DNA from 3 places in the Caproicibacterium sp. BJN0003 genome. Region 2 is predicted to be linked to each of the others. Evidence: a T-box and tRNA genes for the amino acid it is inferred to sense, from the RefSeq annotation. Region 2 holds a T-box; the other regions hold tRNA genes.
The links. A T-box is a leader RNA that pairs with one kind of tRNA and senses whether it is charged. The one in region 2 lies ahead of alaS (alanine--tRNA ligase), so its partner is inferred to be a tRNA-Ala.
Positions count from the first base shown of each region.

Region 1: it encodes a tRNA-Ala, which carries the amino acid that the T-box ahead of alaS (alanine--tRNA ligase) is inferred to sense. The anticodon was not compared.
Region 3: it encodes a tRNA-Ala, which carries the amino acid that the T-box ahead of alaS (alanine--tRNA ligase) is inferred to sense. The anticodon was not compared.

Region 1 covers NZ_CP111108.1:1,269,565-1,276,119, forward strand. The annotation lists gene OP489_RS06355 (GntR family transcriptional regulator) at 24-398, shown strand; gene OP489_RS06360 (ABC transporter ATP-binding protein) at 400-1,260, shown strand; gene OP489_RS06365 (ABC-2 transporter permease) at 1,260-1,901, shown strand; gene OP489_RS06370 (hypothetical protein) at 2,040-2,423, shown strand; tRNA gene OP489_RS06375 (tRNA-Ala) at 2,786-2,861, opposite strand; gene OP489_RS06380 (hypothetical protein) at 3,046-3,285, shown strand; gene OP489_RS06385 (transketolase family protein) at 3,353-4,297, opposite strand; gene OP489_RS06390 (transketolase) at 4,297-5,142, opposite strand; gene uraA (uracil permease) at 5,278-6,555, opposite strand, start outside.
Region 2 covers NZ_CP111108.1:1,101,945-1,108,499, forward strand. The annotation lists gene mltG (endolytic transglycosylase MltG) at 1-6, shown strand, start outside; gene OP489_RS05495 (peptidase U32 family protein) at 6-1,214, shown strand; gene OP489_RS05500 (peptidoglycan D,D-transpeptidase FtsI family protein) at 1,279-2,874, shown strand; T-box leader at 2,911-3,128, shown strand; gene alaS (alanine--tRNA ligase) at 3,184-5,823, shown strand; gene OP489_RS05510 (histidine triad nucleotide-binding protein) at 5,882-6,220, shown strand; gene OP489_RS05515 (phosphoribosyltransferase family protein) at 6,306-6,555, shown strand, end outside.
Region 3 covers NZ_CP111108.1:1,279,054-1,285,608, reverse strand. The annotation lists gene srtB (class B sortase) at 1-648, shown strand, start outside; gene OP489_RS06445 (Spy0128 family protein) at 771-1,340, shown strand; gene srtB (class B sortase) at 1,512-2,285, shown strand; gene OP489_RS06435 (hypothetical protein) at 2,305-3,108, shown strand; gene lepB (signal peptidase I) at 3,126-3,674, shown strand; tRNA gene OP489_RS06425 (tRNA-Ala) at 4,437-4,511, opposite strand; gene OP489_RS06420 (cysteine hydrolase family protein) at 4,570-5,097, opposite strand; gene nth (endonuclease III) at 5,094-5,747, opposite strand; gene glyA (serine hydroxymethyltransferase) at 5,920-6,555, shown strand, end outside.

The DNA of each region.
Region 1 (6,555 bases), 170 kb from region 2:
ACATTGCATAAGGAAGTGAGCTTGTGAAAATTATTATCTCAAACACTGCCGATAGTCCGCTCTATCAGCAAATTGAAGATCAGATAAAGGATGCCATTCTCAAGGGAGATTTGGTTGAAGGAGATCCGCTGCCTTCTATCAGAGGTTTTGCCAACGATTTAAAGGTCAGTGTTTTAACCATTAGGCGGGTCTACGAGGAATTGGAGCAGGAAGGTTTTGTCACAAGTCAGGTAGGCATCGGGACCTTCGTAACTGCAAGCAATATTGACTTGCTTCGTGATTCAAAACGTCGTATTGTCGAGCAAAAAATGCAAGATATGATACAGACTGCAAAGTCGCTGAATATCACGAAAGAAGAACTGAATGCTATGATGGACATTTTATACGAGGGTGACTGAAATGACTAATATATTAGAAGTAACGGGTTTAAACAAGTCTTACGGTGATTTTTCGCTATCGAATGTAACTTTTTCCTTACCGGAGGATTGCATTACCGGATTTATTGGTGTAAATGGGGCAGGAAAAACGACGACGCTTCGTTCCATTTTGAGACTGGCCACAAATGCGTCCGGCAGCATAAAGCTTTTTGGGCTAGATATGGAAAAGCATGAACACGAACTGAAAAATCGCATCGGTGTTGTAATGGACAACGGCGGTTTCTATGATGAACTCACCATGTCTGAAATGAAAAACATTATAGCCCCCGCCTACTCTTCGTGGAGTGAACAGGATTATAAAGGCTACATGGATCGTTTTTCTCTTAATCAGAAGCAAAAAATCAACACACTTTCAAAAGGCATGCGGATGAAATATGCTCTTGCGCTTGCCCTTTCCCATAAAGCGGAACTTCTGATCATGGATGAACCTACCAGCGGTCTCGACCCACTAATCCGGAGCCAACTGCTCACGATACTGGCAAACTATATGAAGGAAGGCGGCAAAGGCGTTTTCTTTTCGACACATATCACATCTGACCTTGAGAAGATCGCCGACATGCTTATTATGATCGACCACGGTAAGATTGTTTTTCAAGAAGAAAAGGATACTCTCTTAGAGAGCTATCGAGTGGTTAAAGGAGATACAAAAGAACTGGACCAAGAGAATCGGAAGCTTTTTCAAAGTATCAAAACGACGGATTTTGGCTTTACAGGAGTTACCAATCAAATTAAAAAAGTACAGGAATGTCTGCCGGAAATTGTCATTGAAAGACCTACAATCGAAGATATTATGCTCGGCAATATTGAGGGGGACAAGGAATAATGTTACTTCATCTGATAAAAAAGGATTTTGTAATCGCTAAAAAATATGTTTGGCTTATGTTCATAGTCGTTCTCTTGATCCCACCGTTTATTTTGTGGCGTATGCCGGAGCTGGCAGGCTCCATCAGTTTTGTGATCTCCGCTGTATTTGCCGTATTCATGCTTTTAATGTATGTTTCCATGAAGGAGTTCCAATACCCGAAAGCGTCGGTCATGTTATGTGCGACCCCTTATCCGCGCAGTTTGATTGTTATGTCAAAATACGGCTTCTGCGTGGTGATCTTTGCCGCCTGCTGCGTAATTTATTGGATTGAAACGCTGCTTCTTCCGGAACTTGAAAATTTTAATTTTGAAATGGTGATGGCCGCTTTTGTTGGCATATCTCTGCTCATCAGTATCTACCTTCCGATCCAATTTAAAGTTGGATATGAAAAAACAAAATTTTTCTTTATTGTTGTTTTTATGGCTTCTCCAATTCTGCTCCCACAGCTATTAAAGATAAATGGGAATCGCTACTTGGCTGTCATCCAATTAACTTCTGTTGCACTTTTTTGTGTGATAGCTGCATTGGTCAGTTTGGCTTTTCTTGCTGTATCCATATTAATCAGCATTAAGATATATAGTAAAAAAGATTTGATATAGTGTGATGCTTTAAAAGGAGAACCTGCTTTATGCCATATTTTCCAGACTGGATGGTAGCCATATTTGTAATCCTACCCATTATCAATCTTATTTAAAGCTGGAAAAAAGAAAAAATAATTAAAGGCAGCGATAAATCGTATGAAAAAAGATGTTATATTCTTATATATTATAGCTTTGGCGTGCATTGTTTTTGCTCTTGTTGAGGGCATAAGTCTAATTCTAATGAACGGGAAAACATCGACAGTGATTGGAACAATCGTCAATATTAAAACTGCCGTATCTGGAAGTAAAAATAATTCCAAATGGGCGATCATGAGATACAATGTTGACGAAAAAACATATACATCATGCAATAGAATACAAGTACCTATGTCATCTGTAGTCGGTAGCCAAATTCAAGTATGTTACTGCATAGATCAACCTACTAAACTGTATAGTGGTTCATTTACGAAATTAGTGATTGCATTTATTGTGGCAGTTATTTGCGTGGTAATCGGATATATTAAACAACGAGGAGCATAATGACATAACTCACTGTCTTACTTTGATTGTTCACCATACATAAATGATATTCCCCGGAAAAGTATTAGACATTTATGATAACAAGGGCATAAAACACTAATTCTTCTGTCCCACCAATTCGGAAAGGATGAAAGATCTTAGAGGTTCATAAAAAGCCCACGGGTAAACCATATCGGTAGAGGTATCCACCAAAATAGGTTATCTTCAAATGAACACAAAAAAAATGTTACACATAACAACAAAATCCTCTGCAAGCCTTATCACCTTGCAGAGGATTTTGTTGTTTATCGCTGTTGTTGCGATCTCTTTACGACTAATGCAAACCCGTTCACCGAAAAGATAAAGTTTGGATAATCGTGCTTTGGTGGAGCATAGCGGGCTCGAACCGCTGACCTCCACACTGCCAGTGTGGCGCTCTCCCAGCTGAGCTAATGCCCCGGATTTAAACTGACGCAAATTAAGACTAATTACCGCGACAGCTTTAAAATAATATCATATATTTTTTAAAATTGCAAGTCTGATTACAAAAAAATAGTTTAATAAAAGGAAAAAATGTCTCCAAATTTTCTCTTTCATATCTTTTTATTTTTTGTAAAAAATAGAAATGGAAAGGGATGATCTCATGAAAAGGGATTTCAAAGAAGAAGAAAAACAGAATCCAAAATTTCCGTCGGATACGTGGGATAATGCCGATGATATTGCTACCTCAACTGACGTCATTGCCTCCACTGAATGCACCGGATTAATCCCAACTCCTCCACAATTTGCTTCGGAAGCCGAATCCTATACGGATCTTTTCTCTATTCCAAAACCTCAAGGTGCAAGAGAGCGCCTTGCCAAATCCAATTCATCTAAAAGATAAAAAGCCAGGAGCACCGATTTTTTAACATCGGTGCTCCTGACGTTTTATTTTAAAATAACATTTTACTTTATTTCTTAAATGCTTCTTTTGTCACCTTCACAATGTTGGAAGCACACAAACCAAATTCCTCTAAAAGATCAAGCGCTGGGCCGGAATGTCCGAACGTATCCTGCACACCCATGCGAATGACCGGAACAGGACATTTTTCACAAACCGCCCCGCAGACTGCTTCGCCCAATCCACCAATCACATTATGCTCTTCTATGGTAATCAGCTTTCCGGTTTCTTTGGCAGCTTTCCAGATAAGTTCCTTATCCAGTGGTTTAATTGTATGGATATTCAGCACACGAGCACTGATTCCTTCTTTTTTCAACTGATCAGCTGCTTTGATTGCCTCCGAAACCATCAGTCCGGTTGCAATGATCGTAATATCGTTACCCTCTCGTTCTGTGATGCCCTTCCCAATTTCGAAATGGTAATCATCATTATTATGGAATGATTCCACTGCCAAACGTCCCAGACGAATATAGCAAGGACCTACATACTCGGCGGCTGCTTTGACTGCAGCCTTCATTTCATAATGATCAGAAGGATTTAAAACGACCATTCCCGGAATGGTACGCATTAAAGCAATATCCTCGCAGCACTGATGCGTTGCACCATCTTCACCGACTGAAATACCTGCATGAGAACCAACCACTTTTACATTCAAATGCGGATACCCAACAGAGTTGCGAACCTGCTCAAATGCACGTCCTGCGGAAAACATTGCAAAGCTTGCAGCAAATGGAATCTTTCCGGTCGTCGCAAGACCTGCAGCAATTCCAATCATATTGCATTCAGCAATTCCTACATCAACAAAACGATCAGCATAAGCCTTTTTGAAAATCTCAGTCTTTGTCGCGGCAGCAAGATCTGCATCTAATACGACAATATTCGGATTTTTGGCAGCTAATTCTGTGACTGCTAATCCAAAGCTTTCTCTCGTTGCTTTTTTTACCATCTCAGCCATTATTCTGCCTCCAATCCGGTTAGGACTTCTTTTAATTCCTTCATCGCCGTTTGATACTGCTCTTCATTCGGCGCTTTTCCGTGCCAGCCTACCTGATTCTCCATAAAGGAAACGCCCTTTCCTTTTACTGTCTTCAGGATTATGCAGGATGGCTTTCCTTTAACCTCTTTTGCATGATCAAAAGCGCACTCCAAGGCATCAAAATCATGACCATCTATCACCTGAACATCGAATCCGAATGCTTCAAATTTTTTATCGATAGGAGCTGGACCGCCTACTTCACTGATCGATCCGTCAATCTGAAGACCATTGTTATCGACAATCACACAGAGATTATCAAGTGCATGGTGACCGGCGAACATTGCAGCCTCCCAAACCTGACCCTCTTCAATTTCGCCGTCTCCTAAAAGCGTATAGACACGGTAGTCTTTTTTGTCCATTTTTCCTGCAAGTGCCATACCAACTGCAGCAGAAACACCTTGTCCTAAAGAACCGGAACTCATATCGATCCCGGGAGTATCCAGCATATTAGGATGTCCCTGTAACATAGCGCCAATATGACGCAGACTCTTGAGTTCTTCCCATGAGAAATATCCTTTCAGTGCCAGAGCTGCATAGAGTCCCGGGCAAGTATGTCCCTTGGAAAGCACGAACCGATCCCGATTGGGGTCTTTCTGATTTTTCGGGTCTACACGCATCTCTTTAAAATATAGGTAGGTAAATACATCGGCCGCCGAAAGCGATCCGCCCGGGTGACCGGACTTTGCATGAAAAGTCCCCTCAATTACACCCATCCGTACTTTGCACGCTGTAATCTGCAGTGCTTTTTTTTCCGACTGATTCATTCTGATCCTCCTGTTTGGTCTTTCAAAAATCAATGTTTGTTTATTATAACATGATTCGACTTTTTCTACAAGCAAAGACAACTTTTCCTTAGGCAGTTTTCCCTAAATAAAAGTTTTTAAAAGTTCCAAATATTTTTATTCACACTCTTCGTCCTGATCATTTGTCAAATGCAGACGATCAAAAATATAGAATAGAATTCCCATAGCCATTCCCACGATGCATGCAAGTACCATTCCTTTTAGCTGAACATCCCCGATATTCAGGGAAATTCCGGAAAGTCCGGTTACAAAGACGATTGCCGTCAATGCTTGATTTCTTGCTTTGCCAAAATCGACTTTTTTGTCAACCAAAATTCGCAATCCGGAAGCACCGATCATTCCATAAAGTAAAAACGAAATTCCACCAATAACAGGACCCGGGATTGTCGAAATCAAAGCAGAAAATTTACCGATAAATGAGCAAAGAATGGAAAGCGCAGCCGCACCGCCAATTACCCAAACACTGTATACCTTTGTAATCGCCATTACGCCAATATTTTCGCCATAAGTCGTGGTCGGAACAGAACCGATCAAGCCGGATACAGCCGTGGAAAAATTATCGCCGAGAAGAGAACGATGTAAACCAGGATCTTTTAAAAGATTCCTTCCAACAATCTCGCTGGTAACAATCTGATGTCCAATATGTTCGCTCGTAATCACAAGCAGTACTGGAATCATCGTAAGAATCGCATTGATATCAAACTTAGCAAGCTGAAAATGCGGCAGTGAAAATACGCTTGCTTCTTGCATTGCTGTAAAATCCACCAATCCAAAGCAGCAAGCTGCCACATATCCGCAGACAATTGCAATCAAAATAGGAATGACACTTAAAAACTTACGGAACAAAACAGAACCAAATACAGCGACACAAAGTGTAATTGCAAATACCGCAAAATTTTTCGGATCAACGGAAGCACCGTTTGCCGGTAACATTCCTCCGGTAGAAGCCGCGTTGCCTGCAAGTTCCAAACCAATCAGCGCAACGACTGGGCCCATTGCTGCAGGGGGTAAAATCACATCAATCCAATTTGTGCCGAACTTATAAACGATTGCTGCCAGCACACAGCCAAGAAGTCCGACTGCTACAAATCCGCCCTGTGCATAAGAAAAAGCGTCCATATGCTGCGCGACCTGCTCTGCTGTCGGGTTAGCAGGATAATTTGGGAAGAACGGATCCCCATGCTGTGTCATCACAATAATTGCCGGAGCAATAAATGCAAAACTGGAACCAAGATAAGCTGGGGATTCGGCCTTTGTCACGAAGATAAAGAACAAAGTTCCCAAACCATTCATTAAAAGCACAATTGCAGGGTTAATGTGAAATAAAGACGGGACCAGCACCGAAGCCCCAAACATCGCGAACATGTGCTGAAT
Region 2 (6,555 bases):
CTCTAATGAAGAGAAAATCAGAACTCCTTTCTCCTGCAGGAGATTTTGAAAGTTTGCAGGAAGCAATTCGTTACGGGGCAAATGCTGTTTATCTTGCCGGAAAAGAATTTGGAATGCGTGCGGCGTCTAAAAATTTCGGCGACGAGGAACTAATAGAAGCGGTTCGATTTGCTCATGCACATGGGGTTAAAGTTTATCTTACCTGTAATACCATTCCAAGAAATGAGGAACTCAGACGGATTCCAAAATTTCTTGAGAAAGCACAGGATGCAGGCGTTGATGCATTTATTATGACGGATTTTGGTGTGATGGAGATGGCAAAGAAATATGCACCGAAAGTTGCACTGCATATTTCCACACAAGCCGGAGTCGCCAATTATGCAACTGCAAATGCATTTTATCATTTGGGGGCTTCGAGAGTGGTACTCGCTCGGGAACTTTCCATCCCAGAGATCAAGCAGATTCGAGCGCATGTTCCGGAAGATCTCGAAATTGAATGCTTCGTGCATGGCGCTATGTGTGTTTCTTTTTCAGGAAGATGCCTTCTTTCCAACTATTTGACCGGGAGAGATGCTAACCGTGGTGCTTGTGCACAGCCCTGCCGTTGGAAATATGCTTTATGTGAAGAAACACGTCCGGGAAAATATTTCCCGATCGAGGAAGATAAAGATGGTACGTATTTGTTGAATTCGAAGGATATGTGTATGATCGACTATCTTCCGCAACTCTTGGAAGCTGGTGTTACCAGCTTAAAAATAGAAGGGCGGGCAAAGTCTCCTTATTATGTGGCAGCTGTTACGAATGCATATCGGCGAGCTTTAGAGGATGCCGTGAATGGCGTTCCATTAACTGCATGGGCGGAAGAAGAACTTCATAAAATTAGTCACCGAGAGTATTCTCATGGCTTTTATTTGGGGCAGGAGCCCGGACAAAGTTTGGGAAGCAGTGGATATGTTCGGGAATATGAAGTAATTGCGGTCTGCGAGTCTTATGAAAATGGAACGGCGGTTTTAAAACAGAGAAACCGATTTTTTGCTGGTGAAACAGCAGATGTAATGGAACCCGGAAAAGCACCATACCTTCTTCCATTGACAGAACTTTATGACGAGAATGGAGAACCTCTCCAAAATGCAAATCATGCAGAAATGAAAGTCCTTTTAAAAACAACAACTCCAATTGCGCCCGGCGCTTTTTTACGTCATAAACTTTCATAAAATAGAATTATAGATTATAAAACACCTTCGAAGTGGAAAAACTATCCTTCGGAGGTGCTTTTTTATGGGAAAAAGGGTGGTTTCGTTATTTGCAATTTTGATGATCGGTCTGTCTATCTGTATTATTCGTCTCTATGGACTGACGATTCAGAACGGTACTTTGGCACAGGCAGCTTCAAACCAGCAAAAATACACCTTGCAGATTCGAAGAGAGAGGGGAATGATTTATGACCGAAAGATGAAGCCACTGACAGAAGGAAACACCGAATATCTTGCGGCGGTTGCCCCCAGTACGGAAACAGCGGCAGCGTTGAGTAAAATTTTGCCACAGTCTAAAATTAAAAGTGTCTACCAGCTTTTAACGGAACGAAATCCTTTTCTGCTGAAGCTCGATCAAAATATTTCAGCACCCGGAGTGACAGTCTTTCCCCTTAAAAGTCGCTATTCGAGCCCTGCGCTAGCAACGCATTTAATTGGATATGTAGATGAGGGCGGTATGGGTGCTGCGGGAGCAGAAAAGGCTTTTGATGATTCTTTGGCTCAAAATGAAGGAGAACTAAAAATCACCTATCGAGTAGATGCTCTTGGACACATTCTTCCAAGTGAAACGGCGGAAGTTACGGATACTTTGTCTCAGGATTCTTCCGGAGTTGCCCTTACACTGGATCGAGACATTCAGAAAATTACACAAAAAGCAATGGATAGAAAGATCAGTAAAGGCGCCGCAGTGGTTTTAGATGCAGAAAATGGACAACTGTTAGCCTCTGTCAGCCGCCCTGATTTTAATCCCGATGACGTATCATCCGTCATGAATGCTTCTAATAGTCCGTTGCTCGATCGCACGATTTCATCTTATAGCGTCGGTTCTGTGTTTAAATTAGTTTCGGCAGCGACTGCTTTAGAAAACGGTGCAGATCCGAATGAAGAATATAACTGTACCGGAAAAATTGAAGTCGACGGACAATCGTTTGCTTGCTATAATGGAGAAGCACATGGAAAAGTAAATCTTCAAAAAGCAATCTCAGAGTCTTGCAATGGATACTTTGTGCAGCTCATGCAGAAAGTTCCGCAGGAAAAATTCTTATCAATGGCACGTTCCCTGGGATTTGGAGATTCTTATGAATTATTGCCGGGCATTTATAGTTCTGCCGGGACTCTACCTTCGCTTGATACGTTAAAAATTCCTAGAGCGCTCGCAAATTTTTCTTTTGGACAAGGAGAACTGACCGCTTCTCCCATTCAGATTGCGGCGATGACGGAGGCAATTGCTTCCGGCGGACTTTATAGAAAGCCGGTGGCCTTTTTGGGAACAGTGGATCAGGCGGGAAATTTGACTGCAAATTCGGTGCAGCAGCCAAATAGAGTCATGTCTCAAGAAACATGCTTGATTCTTAAAGATGCGATGAAACTTTCCGCATCAGAGGGAACTAGTAAACTAGGAAAACCTGATTTTGTAGAGGTGGCGGCAAAGACGGCCACTGCTCAAACAGGGCAGTATGACGGAGATAAAGAAAAGGTTATTAGCTGGTATACCGGATTCTTTCCGGCAGAGTCCCCCAAATATGTGGTTACCATTATGGCCGAAGATGGCGATGGAGGCGGTGCAACCTGTGGCCCTGTTTTTAAAGAAATTGCAGACGAATTATATCCGAAGAATTGACTTTTATCGCGGGAATGCTTATAATTTAAAAAGATATGAAAAGCGATGAAGGGAAATAATTCTTTTTAAGACATTGCAGAGATTCTGCCGCATGGTGAGAGGCGGAAATGTTACAGAAAGAATGAGCCGTCCCAGAGCTCCTTGCGGAGAGCAAAGGCGTTTTATCTGCGTTAAAGGTAAAAAAGCGGTAACTGTCTGGATTCTAAAAAGGCAGTTGCAATTTGGGTGGTACCACGGACTCTTCCGTCCCATTGTGGGCGGAGGAGTCTATCTTTTTTTAAGATGATTAAAAGGATGGAGAAAAAGTATATGGAGTGGACTGGATTAAATGAAATCCGCGAAAAGTATCTGGAATTCTTTGAAAGTAAAGGGCATTTGCGGTTGCCTAGCTTTTCTTTGATTCCTAAAGATGATAATTCGCTTTTACTGATTAATTCCGGCATGGCACCGATGAAAAAATATTTTACAGGGGAGGTAACTCCACCGCGTAAGCGCGTTACAACCTGTCAGAAATGTATTCGCACCGGCGATATTGAAAATGTCGGGATCACCGATCGCCATGGTACTTTTTTTGAGATGCTGGGCAATTTTTCTTTTGGCGATTATTTTAAACACGAGGCGATTCCATGGGCATGGGAATTTTGCACGAAGGTCATGAAAATGCCGGTGGATAAGCTGTGGGTCACCATTTACCTGGATGACGACGAAGCTTTTGATATTTGGACAAAAGAAGTCGGCGTTAGCCCGGATCATATTGTTCGTCTCGGCAAAGAAGATAATTTTTGGGAACATGGTTCCGGCCCTTGTGGTCCCTGCAGCGAAATTTATTTTGACCGCGGAGAAGAACACGGCTGCGGAAAGCCTACTTGCGGCCCGGGTTGCGAGTGTGATCGCTATGTTGAATTTTGGAATGTCGTATTTTCGCAGTTCGATTCCGACGGAAAAGGAAACTATCCGCCGATGGAACACCCGAATATTGATACCGGCATGGGGCTGGAACGTCTCGCCTGCATTATGCAGGGAGTCGATAATCTGTTTTTGGTGGACACCATTCAGAGTATTTTGCAGCATGTATGCCGTATTGCTAAAGTTGAATATGGAAAAGACAAGAAAAAAGATGTTTCCATCCGCGTGATCACAGACCATATTCGTTCTACTGTTTTCATGATTGCAGATGGTGTGATGCCTAGTAATGAGGGACGCGGTTATGTTTTGCGTCGTTTGCTGCGTCGGGCAGCCCGTCACGGAAAGCTTTTGGGAATTAATCGTCCATTTCTCTCTGAAGTTGCGGAAACTGTAATTGAGCAAAGCAAAAAAGCTTATCCGGAACTTTCTGAAAAGCGTGCGATGATTCTGAAACTTGTTTCGGTGGAAGAGGACAGCTTTAGCAGGACGATTGATCAGGGGATGCAGCTTTTAAATCAGTTGATCGATGATAATTCGACAAAATTGATTTCCGGAACGGACGCGTTTAAATTAAATGATACCTATGGGTTCCCTCTGGATTTGACAAAGGAAATTGCTGCGGAGCGTGGAATTCAGGTTGATGAAAAAGCATTTTTTGAATTGATGAAGGAACAGAAAGAACGTTCCAGATCCGCCCGTAAAAACGCTGGAGCAGATGCATGGGCCGGAGAAAATAATCTTTTAGACGATTTGTCTGAAACAAAATTCTTAGGATATACAGAAGATTCTGTAAATGCAAAGATTCTTGGAATCGTAAAAGATGGCGAGAGAGTCAAAAATGCGACTGCCGGAGACGATGTAACGCTGATTCTTGACCGTACTACTTTTTATGCGGAAAGCGGCGGACAGGTAGGTGATACTGGGCTTATTACTTCTGCCGATGCGATTGTTAAGATTCAGGACACCACAAAAAATCACGCAAAAACTTTTCTCCATTTTGGCCACATCGACGCAGGAAGTCTTCAGGTAGGAGATACGGTTGTAACTGAGAGAGATCAGAAACGCCATCAAGCCATTATGCGAAATCATACGGCAGCTCACCTATTGCAGGCCGCTCTTCGCAAGGTACTGGGAGATCATGTGGAGCAGGCTGGACAGCTTGTGAATGAAGAACGGGTGCGTTTTGACTTTACACATTTTTCAGCTTTAACGGCAGAAGAACTCTCAAAAGTGGAATCGCTGGTCAATACCGTTATTTTGAATGCGGCTCCTGTTACTTGCAAGGAAATGCCGATTGAAGAAGCAAAAAAATTAGGAGCAATGGCGCTGTTCGGCGAGAAATATGGAAAAATTGTTCGTGTTGTTTCTGTTGAAGATTTCAGTAAGGAATTTTGCGGCGGAACACACGTTGATAATACTGCAAAGCTGGGGCTCTTTAAGATCGTTTCAGAAAGCAGTGCAGCTGCGGGAGTCCGTAGAATTGAAGCTGTTACAGGATTTGGAGTTTATGAGCTCTTAACAAATCTGCAAAAGGAAATCAGTGAAGCAGCTTCTGTTATGAAACTAAACAGTGCTGTCGATTTGCCTTCTCATGCAGAACAGATGATGCAGCAAATAAAAGAAAAAGAGAATACGATCAGCGAACTTTCCGAAAAGCTTGCTGGATTTCAAATTGACGGTTTGTTTGCAGGAGCGAAGATGATTAACGGCGTACGGGTATGTACTGCAATGTTTTCCGGTACCGATTCTGCTACCTTGAGGACCATGTGTGATAAAATTCGCGACAAGGCTCCTGATATGGTTGCCGCTTTGATTGGAATCAATGAAGGGAAAGCTTCTGTAGCGGTCACAGTAGGAAAAAATGCAATGCAGCGCGGTGCACATGCCGGGAAGATTGCCAAGGCGGTCGCAATGATTGCCGGAGGCAACGGCGGCGGACGGCCTAATTTTGCAATGGCTGGTGCGAAAGATCTGACAAAATTAGACGAGGCACTAAAAGCGACTGACGGAATCGTGCAGAAAATGCTGAAACCTGAGGAATAAAACTGATAAAATGATTTGATGATAAATAAAATCATCTGGTAGAAAGGAGGAAAATCTAATGGATTGTGTATTCTGTAAAATTGTATCGGGGGAAATTCCAAGCAAAAAAGTATATGAAGATGATCTCTGTGTTGCTTTTTGTGATTTGGATCCGCAGGCGCCGGTTCATATTTTAATTATTCCGAAAGAGCATATTGAATCTGCAGCTAAGATCAATTCTGAAAACAGTGGAATCGTAGCACATATTTTTGAGGTGGCGGCGAAACTAGCTGTAGAAAATCATTTGGATGCTGGTTGGAGAATTGTTTGCAATGTTGGAGCAGACGGCGGTCAAACAGTTCTGCATCTGCATTTTCATTTGCTCGGAGGACGTTCTATGAAATGGCCTCCCGGCTGAAAAATCAATCATTAAAGATTATTAGAGAAAGGTCTTGCTTTCATTGAACGAACAGATCGAAAAAAATGGGCTTGCTTATTATAGAATGACGATCGCCGGCTGCGTACGCGATCTTCCGATCTGCCCAATCGGAGAACATATGGATATTGCCGGATTTGTAATGCTCGGAGATGTTGAGATTACAGAACGTTCTGCAGAGGAGCTTTTAAAAAGGTGCCCTGAGCACGATGTCGTAGTGACTGCAGAAACGAAAGGAATTCCGCTTTGTTATGAAATGGCACGGCAGGGATGCGGCCGTTATATTGTAGCCAGAAAAAGTGTAAAAGCTTATATGC
Region 3 (6,555 bases), 180 kb from region 2:
TATGGTGGTTATGTATTGTGGGACGCATATATGGTATATAGTCGAGCGGGTGTCCCTGACGAGATTATGAAATACAAACCTTCCCCCTCCAATCCTACCCTCTCGGAGCTTCAAAAGATCAATCCGGATGTTTGCGCTTGGCTCACGGTGGGCGGTACAAAAATCAATTACCCGGTGCTACAGGGTAAAAATAATACGGAATACCTCAACTGCGATATTTACAAAAACTATTCCCTGAGTGGGAGTGTATTTCTTGACTACCGCAACAACAGAAATTTTACAGATTTGTACTCACTGATCTACGGCCATCATATGGACGATGGTGTAATGTTCGGCGACCTCACAAAATTCGGGGACGAGACATATTTTGATGCACATCGGACCGGACAACTTCTTGTCCCTGGAAAGACGTACAATCTGGAAATTTATGCTTATCTCCATGTGGACGCTTATGAATCTCCTATGTTTGATGTGGATCTGAGTGAAAAAGATTATGCGGCGCGATTAGACTATATTAGAAAATCGGCAGTATATTATCAGGACGTGGGGGTCAAATCGAGTGACCGGATTGTGGCGCTATCGACTTGCTCATCCGCAACAACTAATGGGCGCTCTATCGTGGTGGCAAAGCTGGTGGAATATGCATGAGCTGGAAGTGAGCGAAAAATAAAATGAAAAAGAGATTAAAAATATTGAGCATACTGGCCATACTTCTAGTGACGATGTTAAGCCCGATGGGTTTTCAAACCGCACTGGCTGCAGGTAACCTGGTGACAGCGGAAATCCCGGTATATAAGGTGATTAGTGGGGGTACGCCGGACAAGGCCGAAACGTTTACTTTTATATTGACGGCTTTGAATAATGCTCCGATGCCTTCAGAGAGTGCGGATGGTATTAAAACCGCGGACATCTCAGGAGCTGGAAGCACAACATTTGGCGCTATTACTTATACGGAACCGGGGGATTATAACTATACCATCAGCGAAGTCAAAAAAGATAGTACCGCGTATGAGTATGATGCAACGGTATACCGCCTTACAGTCCAAGTTACATGGAAAAAAGAGCCGGCTGGTGAACTGCAGACAGTAATGTACCTTGTTAAGCAGGGTGATGCAGCCAAACAGACAGAAGCGGTTTTTACCAACCAATATATTGCTGCCACAGAGAGTTCCAATTCATCGGTTGAGGTGATAGGCAACGATACACCACCGTCATACACAACAGACACCCCAAAAACAGGTGACACATCGCGTGATGATATCTGGTGGCTGCTGATTGGAGTAGCCGCAATTGGAATCGAAATCGCGCTTTGGATTGCCATGCGAAAGCAGAAAGATTAGCATAAAAAGGTGTGGAACCGCCCCGCTTTATGAATGCACCTAATATGTTGGGTTTGTATCTGGTGAAGAAACCGGAATTATACAAAAAGTAGAACTACTAAAACCGCAGGAATGCGGAAATACCTGCCCTGATCTTCTCCAAAACGAACTACAGAATATGCGGGTGCAAAAATGAAACGCGTGGAAAGAAAAAGAAATTATATATGGGTGATTCTACTAGTAGTCAGTGCGGCAGTGTTTTTGTTATCCGCTTCCAAGTTAGTATCCGGTTATGCAATTTCTGCTGCGGAGGAAAGCGAGTTTAAAACGTTGGCGCAGCATGTTGGGCTTGCACAGCAAGATACGTCTTCATCATGTGAGAATTCAGCAATTTTGCAGCAATATACTGAACTTTTAAAAGAAAATTCTGAGTTTGGAGGATGGATCAGAATCCCAGGCACGAAGATCGATTATCCTGTGATGTTTACTCCTGATGAACCGGAAAAATACCTAAATCGGTCCTTTTTAGGCGAATATTCTTACAAAGGGGTCCCATTCATCGGAGCAGGATGTTCCATCGCTCCCCGAAGTCAAAACATCATCATATACGGGCATCATATGAAGGATGGTTCTATGTTCGCAACGCTAGAACGTTACAAGAATGAGGAATTCTGGCACGAGCATCCGACCATTTACTTTAGTACGCTTTATGAAAAAGGGGAATATGAAGTCTTTGCAGCCATTGAAACAGACATTTATGCTGCTCAGGATTTACGTTGTTACAGTTATATTAATAAAAGTGACCAAACAGATTTTAAAAAATATATTTCGGCCATTCAACAGGCATCACTCTATAATACCGGTATTGACGTGAAATATTCCGATGAACTGCTGACCCTTTCCACATGCAGTTACCATACTAACGATGGTCGCTTTGTGGTAGTGGCAAAGAAAATAATTAATTAATTGAAAAGGGGAGCATTGCATGAGCAAAAAAATTCATTCGGAACCCGATATCGGAGTAAACCAACGGCAAAAAGATTACTTAGATAAATTAGAGAAGTTGATTGCAAAGGTTCGGACTGGTGATATGGATGCCACAGCGCAATTTATACTGCGGTATAATAAAAAAGTTGTTTCTATTGCGTTTGACGTGCTGCAGGATGAAGCACTTGCTAAAAAATCCGCCAAGAAAACATTGGAAGGTGCTGTGGAAGAATTACGGCAGAATATACGTACAGGTGCGTTTGAACCTTGGCTCATGTGGTTGGCTCGCAGTGATGCCTTACAATATACGCAAGTGGAGCGTTTATGTAATACAGCGGTAAAGCGGCAAGATGTGTTACAATCAATGGCCGCAAAAGAAGGGGACGAAGTATCAGCAAATATTCATTTTTCCCAGAGAAACCCAGACAATGCAGTACCACCTGATTCCCCTAACATTATCCATAATGAAATTTCTGCGTCTCAAAACGCTCCCGTTCTAAAACGTCCACCAAATGCTTCCATTTTTCAGGAAGAGCGCGATGAGTTTATTGAAAGCAATACTGAACACCAAGACGATAGCACAGTATCGCCGATCAATAATAAAAAACATAAAATGGTAGGTCGAAGGTTTAAGTATAAAAAACGGGTGATGCGGCGCAAAACTGTCATTCTGAGTATAATCCTATCCCTATTATGTTTAATTTTGCTGTGGATTTTATTTGGTATGCTTGCAAGAAATTTCAATGGCTTCCCAGATTTGGGCTATAGCTGGTTTAATGATAATTTTTTTGAGCTCTTTTAACAGTCCTAAGGTGAAGAATGAGGCTTAGACATAGGCAAGCGCGGATATTGAAAGGCGCAGCTTTCGGTCATGATTTTCATAAGGCTCCCATATGGAAAATTTTAAGTATTACTATGTTAGTGTTGCTATTGGCAATTGGTATGTTACAGATTCCTCAGAAGCATGTAGTGCAAGGACTCTCTATGGAACCAACTCTAAATGAGGGCGACAATTTGTATTATACAAAGTTTCACAATCCGACGTACGGCGATCTGATTATATTTCAGACTCAGAACCCCAAATATGGCTACATGGTTAAGCGTGTAATTGGACTTGCAGGAGACCGGATATCAGTGAACGCTGATGGCAGCGTAATCCGCAACGGAGAGCCGCTGATCGAACCATATATTAAAGTGGACAAGCTAGGAAATAGTACTATGGCAGAGGTTACAGTAGAAAAAGGCAAGTTGTTTGTTCTTGGTGACAACCGTGCTGTTTCTATTGACAGCCGCGACACAACAATCGGACAAATCCCCAGAGAATCAGTTTATGGTACTATTACCCGTTCCGTTCATATATTTCGATAGCCGCTGATCAAATATAGATCCAAAATATTTCCAGAAACAGAAAATTTGCCATTTTTAGAACGGAGTTATTTTAATAATTTTAGGATAATACCAAGCGAATAGTTTATATTTTAAATGATATAATTTCTGAAATTGCAAAAGCACATTAAACTTCTAGAAGTTTTCGAGTTTGGTGGGATAGTATATTTCGTTCGTACTTAATAAAGCCATCCAAGTTGTGAATTTGGATGGCTTTATTGTTTTTAAATAATTAAAAATCCACGTTTTTTCGCGGATAAACCTACTTGGTGTTTTGATTTTTCGTTTATCTTAAAAATCAAGATCGAGATGAAGAAATCCCAACATAGAAAGAATACTTACTGGAATTTTACTGCCGGTCAGAAATCAAAAATCATCAAAGAATTCAGAAAAAATGGGCAACATTCAAGTGGAAAGATGCCCATGCACAAACTGTAAGGCAAGGGCTTTCATGATCTAAACTTTTTGATATCTACAATATGGCAGAGAAGAAAATGATTGCTTTTTTAGTGAATTCATTAGGCCGCAAGTCTGAAAAGACACTATCGGATCGAAAGCGACTTCAACGTCAATATGGAGCAGCTTCTGAACTACCAGTAACCACTATTCAGTGCATAAGGTGTTTCTGCGGGACCACGGACACTTTTAGAAAAAACTAAAAAATAGAACGGTCCATTTATTCCAAAAGGAAATCAAGTTCAGAGCAAAAAGAAAAGCCAGAAAGCCATATGGCTTCTGACTTCTTGGTGGAGATGATGGGGGTTGAACCCACGACCTCTCGGATGCGAACCGAACGCTCTCCCACTGAGCTACATCCCCAAATGCAACGTGAATTATTATCCCATAATTCATGTGCCTTGTCAAGATTTTTCCATGATTATTTTCGATTTAGAACCTTTACCTGCAATCCTTCCAGAACGTTGAGCGCTTCCTGATTTTTTGCTGTATCGGCGCAGTCAGTACATTTGGCATCGACGATAACTTGTGCCTGAGGAAGGGCAGCTTTCACGAGAACGGCATTTGAAAGAACACAAATGTTGCTTACAAGTCCACAAAGTTCGACTTCTTCAAAGTCTTCTTTCTGAAGATATGGAATCAGTTGCGCACAGCCAAAACTGCTTTTTTGGAAGCAGCGTGCGTCTTTTAAAAGATCGTTTACTTCACCATAGAGATGCCATCCTGCAGTGCCGCGGATACAGTGTGGGATCGGTAAATTTTTTCCTTCTAAAGTAGAAAGGTAATTATTTTCATGTGTGTCCATTGTATAGACAATGGTATCACCACGCGCTTTTGCCTCCTGTATCTTTTGGCAGATGGGGCCTTCTAGAAGAGATGCTTTGGGAAAGCCGAGACTTCCGGAAACAAAGTCTACTTGGTAGTCGATTACCATCAAAAGCCGTTTCATTTTTTATCTCCTTTTGGGTCCTGAAGATTTGTTTTGCAGAATTCGTTCATGCAGCATTTTTCACAGAGTGGTTTCCGTGCGTTGCAGACAGCTCGTCCATGCAAAACAAGTCTATGACAGAAAGAATTGCTTTCGTCCGGAGGAAGAATTGCTCGAAGTTGATTTTCAACCTTCCTTGGATCTTTTGTTCCGTCTGTAAGTCCGAGTCTACCGCAGATTCGAATACAATGCGTATCTGCTACAATGGCCGGTTTATGGTAAATGTCTCCGACGACTAGATTGGCAGTCTTTCTGCCTACGCCAGGCAGTGTTGTTAAAACTTCGATTGTATCGGGAACGATTCCATTAAAATCGGATCTTAATTTTTGGCACATTGCAAAGATATCTCGCGCTTTTGTTTTATATAATCCGCAGGAGTGAATATAGGTTGCAATTTCTTCTTCGGAGCCTTCGCAAAAAGAATCAAGAGTCGGGAATCGTTTAAAAAGGGCAGGAGTAACCATATTAACCCGCGCATCTGTACATTGTGCGGAGAGGCGGGTAGCAATTAAAAGCTGCAGCGGTTCCTTATAAGTTAAAGAACACTGAGCATCTGGATATTCTTTTTTTAGGGCTTCTACGGCAGCGAGTGCGCGTTGTTTTTTTGTCATGATATATTTCCTCCCAAAGTTCTGAAAATATTGTATCTCAAAATCAGAAAAAGAACAATTCCTATTTTGTAAAAGAAATTGTTTTGATAAGATGAAAGGGAAAACTTGTCTTTTGCAAGATGATGGGATATAATAATTCAAAATAACTTGAATCAGAAGGGATGCAGCGGATATGTATAACGATATGATGGATACCATTGGGTTTGTAAAAAAATCAGATCCGGAAGTTAGCGATGCAATGCAGCAGGAGCTTTCTCGTCAGCGCAGAAATTTGGAATTGATTGCATCGGAGAATATTGTTTCACCGGCTGTTATGGCAGCGATGGGCAGCGTATTAACGAATAAGTATGCAGAAGGCTATCCGGGCAAGCGGTATTACGGCGGCTGTCAGTATGTAGATATCGTGGAGAATATTGCAAGAGACCGTGCCTGCAAACTTTTTGGCGCAGAGCACGCAAATGTGCAGCCACATTCCGGCGCACAGGCAAACCTGGCGGTTTATTTTGCATTTCTAAAGCCCGGAGATACCGTGATGGGGATGAGCCTTTCAGAAGGTGGACATCTGACCCATGGTTCTCCTGTTAATATGTCCGGCAGCTATTATCATTTTGTCCCGTATGGAGTTAGTCCCGAGACCGGACGAATTGATTATGATAAAGTCAAAGAACAGGCGATGGAGTGCAAGCCGAAGATGATTGTTGCGGGAGCCAGTGCATATCCTCGTATCATTGATTTTGAAAAGTTTCGTGAGATTGCCGACAGCTGTGGTGCTATGCTGATGGTGGATATGGCGCATATTGCCGGCTTA